One region of the Priestia filamentosa genome, then DNA from elsewhere that is predicted to be linked to it. Evidence: riboswitches for the same ligand, from Rfam matches in the RefSeq annotation. Region 1 holds a riboswitch; each other region holds the start of a gene.
The links. Region 1 has a riboswitch for S-adenosylmethionine ahead of B9N79_RS14105 (bifunctional homocysteine S-methyltransferase/methylenetetrahydrofolate reductase). Riboswitches for the same ligand answer to the same signal wherever they lie in the genome.
Positions count from the first base shown of each region.

Region 2: linked by a shared signal. The riboswitch ahead of metK (methionine adenosyltransferase) and the one ahead of B9N79_RS14105 (bifunctional homocysteine S-methyltransferase/methylenetetrahydrofolate reductase) in region 1 are both predicted to bind S-adenosylmethionine.
Region 3: linked by a shared signal. The riboswitch ahead of mmuP (S-methylmethionine permease) and the one ahead of B9N79_RS14105 (bifunctional homocysteine S-methyltransferase/methylenetetrahydrofolate reductase) in region 1 are both predicted to bind S-adenosylmethionine.

Region 1 is NZ_FXAJ01000003.1:118,442-121,723, reverse strand. Features, by position in the region: gene ribD (bifunctional diaminohydroxyphosphoribosylaminopyrimidine deaminase/5-amino-6-(5-phosphoribosylamino)uracil reductase RibD) at 1-637, opposite strand, end outside; FMN riboswitch at 818-968, opposite strand; SAM riboswitch class I at 1,278-1,384, shown strand; gene B9N79_RS14105 (bifunctional homocysteine S-methyltransferase/methylenetetrahydrofolate reductase) at 1,463-3,282, shown strand, end outside.
Region 2 is NZ_FXAJ01000001.1:29,392-32,673, reverse strand. Features, by position in the region: gene B9N79_RS00245 (ABC transporter permease) at 1-39, shown strand, start outside; gene metK (methionine adenosyltransferase) at 79-1,281, opposite strand; SAM riboswitch class I at 1,423-1,533, opposite strand; gene B9N79_RS00235 (sigma-70 family RNA polymerase sigma factor) at 1,864-2,406, shown strand; gene B9N79_RS00230 (YvrJ family protein) at 2,403-2,561, shown strand; gene B9N79_RS00225 (hypothetical protein) at 2,564-2,773, shown strand; gene pckA (phosphoenolpyruvate carboxykinase (ATP)) at 2,974-3,282, shown strand, end outside.
Region 3 is NZ_FXAJ01000008.1:69,162-72,443, reverse strand. Features, by position in the region: gene mmuP (S-methylmethionine permease) at 1-1,340, opposite strand, end outside; SAM riboswitch class I at 1,428-1,533, opposite strand; gene B9N79_RS21715 (GGDEF domain-containing response regulator) at 1,679-3,277, opposite strand.

The sequences.
Region 1 (3,282 bases):
GCGCATGGCCCATAATTCTTGTTGTCAACAATGGATTATCAGCTATCACTGTATTTGCTCCAACTAGAATTCCATCATGAGAATGCCGAAGACGATGACCATCAAGTCTTGCTTGTTCACCTGTGATCCACTTGCTTTCTCCAGTTTTTGTTGCAATTTTACCATCCAAACTCATGGCAGCCTTTAATGTCACAAAGGGACGCTTTTCTCTCATAAAATGAAGAAAAAAAGGATTAAGTGCTTTGGCCTCTTTTTCAAGAACGCCGACTTTCACTTCGATGCCTGCCTTTTTCATCATTTCCATCCCTCTTCCACCTACAAGCGGATTTGAATCAAGAGATGCAACAACAGCGCGCTTAATGCCTTTTTGGATAATAAGCTCTGCACATGGAGGTGTTTTCCCATAATGGCTACAAGGTTCAAGAGTGACATAAATTGTCGCACCATAAGCTTTGTCTCCTGCCATATTTAAAGCATGAACTTCAGCATGTGGTTCACCTGCTTTTAAATGTGCACCCATTCCAACGATTGCTCCATCTTTTACAACAACAGCTCCAACTGCTGGATTCGGTTTAGTTTGTCCTATTGTCGCACTTGCCATTTGTATAGCAAGTTTCATATATGCTTGATCGTTCACTTTTCCCCCTCCATTACGAACCCCTTTATACGTAAAAACCCCTTTAGGAATGCGTCCTAAAGGGGTAGAGATGCTGAATCAGTATATTGACAAAATGAAAATAAGCGAAAACAGACTATCATGTGTATGCTTAAAAAACGTTATGCACGTTTAAAAAAACACAAACTGATAGTGTCGCACCTGATCCTTCTCCCATCCAGACTTTAACTGTCGGCTCAAGATTCAAACTTGATCAACCGCATCTCAGTAAAGACATGCGGGTCGCGGGCTTAGAATACAATCATTATTCACCACCGCCGGTTAGGATTTTCACCTGACCCCGAAGGATAACTATGAAATTTGACTTTATTATAGCAGAGGTTCTCACAAAAGTCATAACTTTTTGCTTCTTTTCTTGTACTTTCTGATTCTTTCCCTTTTAAATCCGAACATTCTTCCTAAAATAAAGTTCAATATCCAAATTTATCCCTTCAGCTTTTTTAGAGTATATTTGCCCTTAAAAAAGAGAATTTTAAAAAAAGGGTTTAAAATGTTCAGAAATTATTGTATAATTTCAAAAATCAGATACACTTTCCAAGGAAAAGTAAAAGTTATTATTAGTATATTTAAAAATTATCCAAATTAATATGTATATAAATATTTCTTATCACGAGAAGTGGAGGGACTGGCCCTATGAAACTTCAGCAACCAGTTACGTTTGTAACAAGGTGCTAAATCCAGTAAGCATATTTGCTTAGAAGATAAGAAGACAACTATAAGTCTTCTTTTCATAAAGAAGGCTTTTTTTATTAGGAAAGTGATATTCACTAAAAGGGGGAGATGAAGATGGGTTTACTTGAGGATTTGCAGTCGAAAATTCTAATTGGGGATGGGGCAATGGGCACACTGCTTCATGCTCACGGAATTGATAACTGTTTTGAAGAATTAAACATTACAAAGCCAGAAGATATTTTTAACATTCACAAAGCATATCAAAAAGCAGGTGCTTCTGTTATTCAAACAAATACATATGGAGCAAATTTCCCGAAGCTTAAAAGATATGGAGCGGAAGAAAAAGTAAAGGACATCAACATTGAAGGAGTTCGTCTCGCAAAAAAAGCAGTTGGAGATTCTGGATACGTTCTAGGTACAATTGGCGGAATTCGATCGTTCCAAAAAAGTATTATTTCTCTTGAAGAAATTAAAAGAAGCTTTAGAGAACAGCTTTTTTGGCTTTTGTCTGAGGATGTTGACGGACTTCTTTTTGAAACATTTTATGACTTGGAAGAGCTGAAAACCGTTTTAGAAATCGCACGTCATGAGACAGATAAACCTATCGTGACAAACGTCTCTCTCCATGAAAAAGGAGTTCTTCAAGACGGCACCCCTATTGTGAAAGCTTTAAAAATATTAGAAGAACTCGGAGCAGATGTTGTAGGTACAAACTGTCGTCAAGGTCCTTATCATATGCTTGAAATTTTAGAGGAAGTTCCTCTTTTAGATAAAAGTTTTCTATCAGCATATCCAAATGCTAGTTTACCTCAATATGTTGATGGTCGCCTTATTTATGAAACAGATCCAGACTATTTCTACAAAACAGCTCTTGCGTTTAAAGACCAAGGAGTTCGATTACTTGGCGGATGCTGCGGAACAACACCTTCCCATATTGAAGCAATGGCAAAAGCGCTCAAAAATGCTGTACCGATTACAGAAAAAACCGTAAAGGAAGCTCCACCAATTGAGGTTCTTAGTCAAGAGATTCAGGCACAACCCCATCTTCATGAAATTGTACAAGAAAAGCACTCTATTATTGTTGAACTTGATCCACCTAAAAAGCTTGGAGTTGATAAATTTCTAAAGGGAGCTCATGCTCTTCAAGCAGCTGGGATTGATGCATTAACACTTGCGGATAACTCTCTAGCAAGTCCACGTATTAGTAACCTAGCGATGGCTTCACTTTTAAAAGATCAGCTAAAAACGCGCCCACTTATTCATTTAACGTGTCGAGATCATAACTTGATTGGTCTTCAGTCACACTTAATGGGCATGCATACGCTAGGATTCAATCAGGTTCTTGCTCTAACAGGCGATCCATCAAAGATTGGAGATTTCCCTGGTGCTACATCTGTATATGATCTCTCTTCTTTTGATTTGATTCGCCTTATTAAACAGTTCAATGAGGGAGTTTCATTTTCAGGTAAACCTCTTGGCCAAAAAACAAACTTTTCAATTGCAGGAGCTTTCAACCCTAATGTCCGCCACCTTGACAGAGCCGTGCAACGCCTTGAGAAAAAAGTTGATTGTGGAGCAGATTACTTTATCTCTCAGCCTATTTATTCAATTGAGCAGCTTGAAGATGTCTATGAAGCAACTAAAAGTTTAAAAGCTCCTATCTATATCGGTATTATGCCGCTTACAGGTGCTAAAAATGCTCGTTTCTTACATCATGAAGTTCCTGGCATTAAACTGTCAGAAAATATTCTAACCCGTATGGAGAAAATTGAACACGATAAAGAACAAAGTGCTAAAGAAGGAATTCTACTTGCAAAAGAGCTCATTGATAGAGCATATGAGCTTTTCAACGGCTTGTATTTAATCACTCCGTTTATGCGCTATGAGATGACAGTTGAGCTCGCTAACTATATTAAAGCAAAAGAACTTGTTTC
Region 2 (3,282 bases), on a different contig from region 1:
AAAACAAATGTCCTTTCTGCTCTAAGAAGAGAGATATAAAAAAAGCTTGTCACTAAATTAGTGACAAGCTTTTTTTGATTATTTTTCAAGGGCTTGAGTACGAAGAGCTTCAGCTTTATCCGTTAATTCCCATGGTAGTTCAACATCAGTACGACCAAAGTGTCCATAAGCAGCAGTTTGCTTATAAATTGGACGACGTAGGTTCAACATGTTGATAATTCCAGCTGGGCGAAGATCAAAGTTGTTGCGAACAACGTCAACAAGTACTTCTTCAGATACTTTGCCTGTTTTGAACGTATCAATTGAAATTGATACAGGTTGTGCAACACCAATTGCGTATGCAAGCTGTACTTCACATTTGTCAGCTAAACCTGCAGCAACAATGTTCTTTGCTACGTAACGAGCAGCATATGCTGCTGAGCGGTCCACTTTTGTTGGATCTTTACCAGAGAAAGCTCCACCACCGTGGCGAGCATATCCACCGTACGTATCAACGATGATTTTACGTCCAGTTAAACCTGCATCACCTTGAGGGCCACCAATTACAAAACGACCTGTTGGGTTGATGAAGTATTTTGTTTCTTCATCAATAAGCTCTGCTGGTACAACTGGGTTAATAACATATTCTTTTACATTACGTTGAATTTGCTCAAGCGTAATTTCTGGATGATGCTGCGTTGAAATAACAATTGTATCAATACGAACAGGTTTATCATTTTCATCATATTCAACTGTTACTTGTGTTTTAGCATCTGGACGAAGGTAAGGAAGAATTTCTTCTTTACGTACTTCTGCTAAGCGACGAGCTAAACGGTGTGATAATGAAATTGGAAGAGGCATAAGCTCTTTTGTTTCATTACAAGCAAATCCGAACATAAGACCTTGGTCTCCTGCTCCAATTGCTTCAATTTCTTCTTCAGACATTGATCCTTCACGAGCTTCAAGAGCTTGGTCAACACCTTGAGCGATATCAGCAGATTGCTCATCAATAGATGTTAATACAGCACAAGTTTCAGCATCAAAACCATATTTTGCACGAGTGTAACCAATTCCTTTAATTGTTTCACGAACAATTTTCGGGATATCCACATAAGTAGAAGTTGTAATTTCCCCTGCTACTAATACTAAACCAGTTGTTACAGATGTTTCACAAGCAACACGAGCATTAGGGTCATTTTCTAAAATAGCATCAAGGATTGAGTCCGAAATTTGGTCACAAATTTTATCTGGGTGGCCTTCTGTCACAGACTCAGAAGTAAATAAACGACGTTTAACTGACATCTTTGTTCCTCCTTCTAAAGGTAGCAAATCTATGATACGGTACTCATTCCCTTATTATTGTAAATAAAGTTCCCTCTTACACACATATAAAAAAACCTTTCCTAGCTTGAGGAAAGGTTTAACGTCAAAGTTTGCCTTTCGCTCTTATCGATCAAGGTTTCCCTTGCGTCAGGTTAGCACCTTTTCATCTTTAATTGATGACGGTTGCTGGGTTTCATAGGGCCATGTCCCTCCACCATCTCGGGATAAGAGAGTATCCGTTCAATGACTTATCTTAACGTACAAAAGGGAAAAGTGTCAATACGTTTTAGGAACTTCCTTTTCCTTAATGTGTTATCCGTTTCATTTAAGAGAGAAAACTCTTTTTTCTCTAGTCTAGGATATCTTTCCTCTCCTCCTATCTATCATAGAGAGTAAGGAAGAAAGACTCTGTTTCAGATAGCTATAATAAGGTAAACTTTTAAAAAAGATGGTTGTTTTTTCACTAGAACTTTCCTCTTTACTTTACTATAGGCAGATTTTCTACCAGCATATTTTTTTTACCCTAAAAAAGAACATACGTTCCGGTTAGGAGGATTTTTTATGAAACCTTTTCATTCTTTGCCTAATAACTCCTTATTAAAGCATTTTTTCTCTTCACCTTCTCACCAAAGAAAGTTTGAGAACTACCAGCAGAATCCAAGCAAGCAAACAAAAAAAGAGCTTGATCAAGCTTTTAAATGTTTTTATGAGGAAGTTCGACTTGTCGCATACTTTTCTCGATTTCTTTCTTCAGAAGCTATCGTTTTTAAAAAGAAGATTCAAAAATATGAATATACTCACTCTTTTGTATTGGATAAACCAGTGTTTGAAAATAACAGAGAGCCTAGAATAAATATGATTGAGGATAACAATTTTTTTAATTATTATCATCAGCATGAGGAACATATAGAGGAATGTATTACAAACGAATACACTTATCACTGTGTCAAAATGCTTACAAAACGCGAAAAAATCGTTCTCTATCTACATTTTTATGTTTGTTTAACAAACGTTGAAATTGCTCAAAAGCTAGCTGTCTCTCCCCAAGCCATCTCAAAAACGAAAAAAAATGCCCTGAGAAAACTGAGGAGGTCTAGAATATGATGGAAAGTATAAGCATTGTCTCTCTTATCCAGCATGCAGGATTTCCGATAGCTATGACATTCTACTTGTTATCTCGTTTTGAGAAGCGCATGGAAAATTTAGAACGCGAAGTATCCCAACTTCGTGCACTTCTGCAAGGTAGAAAGGAAGGATAATTTTGAATGAACAAACTAAAGAACAATATAAAATGGCTGTTCTCAATCTGCTTCAACCTAAGATTGCAAGCCTTGTAAAAGAAGCCCATCCCGTTTATCAAGAAGATTTAGAACAAGAATTAAAACTCAAAATGCTTGAGAAAATGCAAACTCCCTTTTTACACAATATCCCTAGTTTCTTTGAATTTGTGTCATCTAACGAAAAAAAATAAAACTCAAATTTAAATTGTATAACACTTTTAAATTACAGAAACAATATAACACTCAACCCTTATTATAAAATTATTTATCTAATACAATATCAGTAAAGAAATGCACTTTTTTCATAAATTAGTATAGACTATTTAAATAAATGTGTTATACTCTTTTTAAGTTAAAATAAAAACGTTATGAAAAAAGGATGATATTGCTTATGAGTACTGTCGATATGTCAACAAAATTAACTGAACTATTAACGCTTCCGTCTGTTCAACATAACCTTGCAACACCTTCTCTTGTTGAACGTATTTTAGATCGTAAAGAAGGTGTATTAACAGAAACAGGAGCCGTCAGTGTTGCAACAGGAAAGTACACAGGGCGTTCTCCTCTTGACAAATTTGTTGTTCGTGATGCTTCTGTCGAAAAAAAAATCAATTGGGGGCAGGTAAACCAACCAATTGCTCCTGATACGTTTTCTCGTTTATATGAGAAAGTTGTAAATCATTTAAAGAAAAAAGATGAA
Region 3 (3,282 bases), on a different contig from region 1:
ATATAGCATAAAATAATAAATGGAAGGCCGCAATACAAGGCTATACGCTGTGTTGGATCAAAAGCAATCCCAATACATGATGCTAAACAAAGTAAAAATGATGCAATAGGGACAAATGGATAAAGCGGTGTTTTGTATGCTAAATCTTCAACAGAGTTTCCTTCTCGAATATAACAGCGGCGGAAGAAAAGCTGTGAAAGACTAATGCTCATCCAAACTATAACAACGGCAAGTCCTGAGATAGAGACGAGAACAATATATACGGTATCAGGAGCAATAATGCTTGAAAATAAAGCAAGCACCCCTCCAACCATACTCAAAATTACAGCGTAAATTGGAACACCTCTCTTTGTTAATTTTGCAAAGATGGGTGAAATTGTTTTTTGATCAGCAAGTGACCAGAGCATTCTAGATGAAGCATAGAGCCCTGAGTTTGCTGCTGATAGAATAGCTGTTAGAATGACAAAGTTCATAATATCTGCTGCGTATGGGACACCTATTTTTTCAAGAACAGCAACAAATGGACTTTCTACAACTCCTGCTTCTGAACTTGGTAAGAATGCTGCCAAAATAACAATCGTTCCAACAAAGAAAATAATAAGTCGGAATAATGTTGTACGAATAGCCTTAGGAATGTTCTTCTCCGGATCAGCTGTTTCCCCAGCTGCAACTCCAATAAGCTCTGTTCCTGAAAAAGCAAAGTTAACTGCAAGCATCGTCATTACAAGAGCTAATGCTCCATTTGGAAAAAGACCTTCACTCGTTATATTAGAGAAAAACGGAGCAGCTTCTGAATGCTCAAGCGGAATAATACCAAACATTGCTCCTGCTCCTAGGATAATAAAAAATACAATGGCTAAAACTTTAATAGATGAAAACCAAAACTCTGATTCTGCAAAAAATTTGACTGTTAAAGCATTAAGAACAAAAATCAAAACAGCAAATAATGCGCTCCATATCCATACATTAATAGATGGAAACCAACGCTGCATAAGCAGCCCTGCTGCTGTAAACTCCGATCCAAGTGCAACCGTCCATGTTAACCAATAAAGCCATGCAACAGCATACCCAGTTCCTGGACCGATATATTTAGCTGCATATGCATGGAATGCGCCTGTTTCAGGCATGTGGACAGAAAGTTCTCCTAAACATAGCATTACAAGATAGACAACGACGGCACCAACAAGATAAGAAAGAATAGTGCCAAAGGGGCCTGCCTGTTGAATTGTATAACCAGAGCTTAGGAAAAGACCTGTTCCAATAACTCCGCCAAGTGAAAGCATTACAAGATGTCTTTCTTTCATTTTCCTTTGAAATTCCTGTTTTGGTTGAGCTCCCATGCTGATTCTCCTTCATATTTCAATTAAAAACCCAATAAAAAACGCATCCAATTTTTTGGATGCGTTACTGACAAATAAAAACGTACGGTCCTATCTATCAGGCTAAATCACCCGCTGGAATTAGCACAGTGTCTATAATTGACCTGTTGCTGAAGCTTCAAAGGGCCAGTCCCTCCACCTCTCTGGATAAGAATTCAATTTTCATAACTATATCGTTCTCTTTATTAATTGTCAATACCATTCTAATAGTTCAGAATAATCACATATTACGCATCTAAAAAAGAACAGACAAACCTGCTCGTTTCAATCAACTTCCCTTATTTTCTTCATTACTAGCGTTAAAACATTCTGCTCATTAATTTTCCTACTCTTGTTTCCAACTCTAATAAGTTGAATGGTTTTATCATATAATCATCTGCCCCAAGTTGAAGTGCTCTTGCCACATCTTCCTTACTGTTTCCTGAAGTAAGCAGAATTACTTTATAAAGGCCTTGTTGTTCTTGATTATACAGCCATTTTAGCACTTCTAATCCATCTATAATCCCATCTAAAATCACAAGACACGAATCCTCCTCTGCTATATGCCATTTAGAATTCATAAAATCTTTTCCATTTTTAAATGTTTTAACTTCAAGAACTGTCTGCTGGTGAGGAAGCTTTGTTAAAATACCTTTGATAATCGTTCTAATAATTGGATCATTATCGACTACTGCTACTTTCAATACTTTTTGAGGTAAAAAACTATATAAGGACTCTGCCTTCTGTACCCGATTCCGGCCTTTTTTCTTTACCTCATAAAGAGCATTATCTGCTAGTTGTAACCAGTATTCGAGTGTATTTACATTGTTTACCTCTACAATCCCTGAGGAGAATGTGCAAAAAAATGTCCTTTTTCCTTCAAATGATAACTCTTTAAATTTCACTCGTAACCGATCAATCACCTCATACCCTTCCTGAATATTTGTTTTCGGAAAAAGAATGATGAATTCTTCTCCCCCAAAACGAACCACAATGTCATTCATACGTGTTTCCTCTTTTAAAAAGCGAGCAAAGGCTTTTAAGATTTCATCTCCAACAAGGTGGCCATGTGTATCATTAATTTTCTTGAAATGATCAATATCTAAAACAGCTAAACAGTATGGTTCTCTAGAACGATTCCTTTCATTTTGCAGCCGTTCGTAAGCTTGATTTAAATATTTACGATTATACACATGTGTCAACTCATCAAGAAGTAACAGATCATGAAATTGCTTTTTTCTGTCTAATTGCCTTTGAATACGCACAATAAACTCTGTTATATCAAACGGTTTCTGAATAAAGTCATCTGCCCCTTTTTGGTAACTATTAATGCGTGCTTCTTTTCCTCCATCAACACTTACTATCAAAGTTGGAATGAATTGTTGTTTAAGCTTTCCATTTAGAAACTCAAGCAATTCAAGTCCATTTTTCTCCCTCATATGAATATCCATAATCACACAATCCGGTTTCATATCATAAAGAGCAGAGGCAGCCTTTTGAGGATTTGCTACTACAATGACACACCAATCAGCTTCTTCTTCTAATTTTTCTTTCATATACATTAAAAAAGATGTGTCATTATCAATTAATAAGATGACGGCACTCTCTTTTTGTTGTTCATTGGTCTTTTTCGGAAAGTCGATTACTTCTTGATGATCATATGCGTAGCAAAGCTGGATCACATTAAATATATAGCGCTCTACACTTTCCATTTCCAACTCTTCTTTATCTATAACTTCTAGCTCATCCATTAGCTCTCTTGCCTTTGTTCCGATTTTCTCCCAACCTATTATTGCAGCTGTTTCTACCATAGAATGAAGAAATCTGTAAATCTCTTCATGAGAAATGAAAGAAACAACTTCCCACTCTTTTAGCTGTTTTCGTATATTTTTCAAAAAGTACTGCTTATATTTTTCCATTTCTA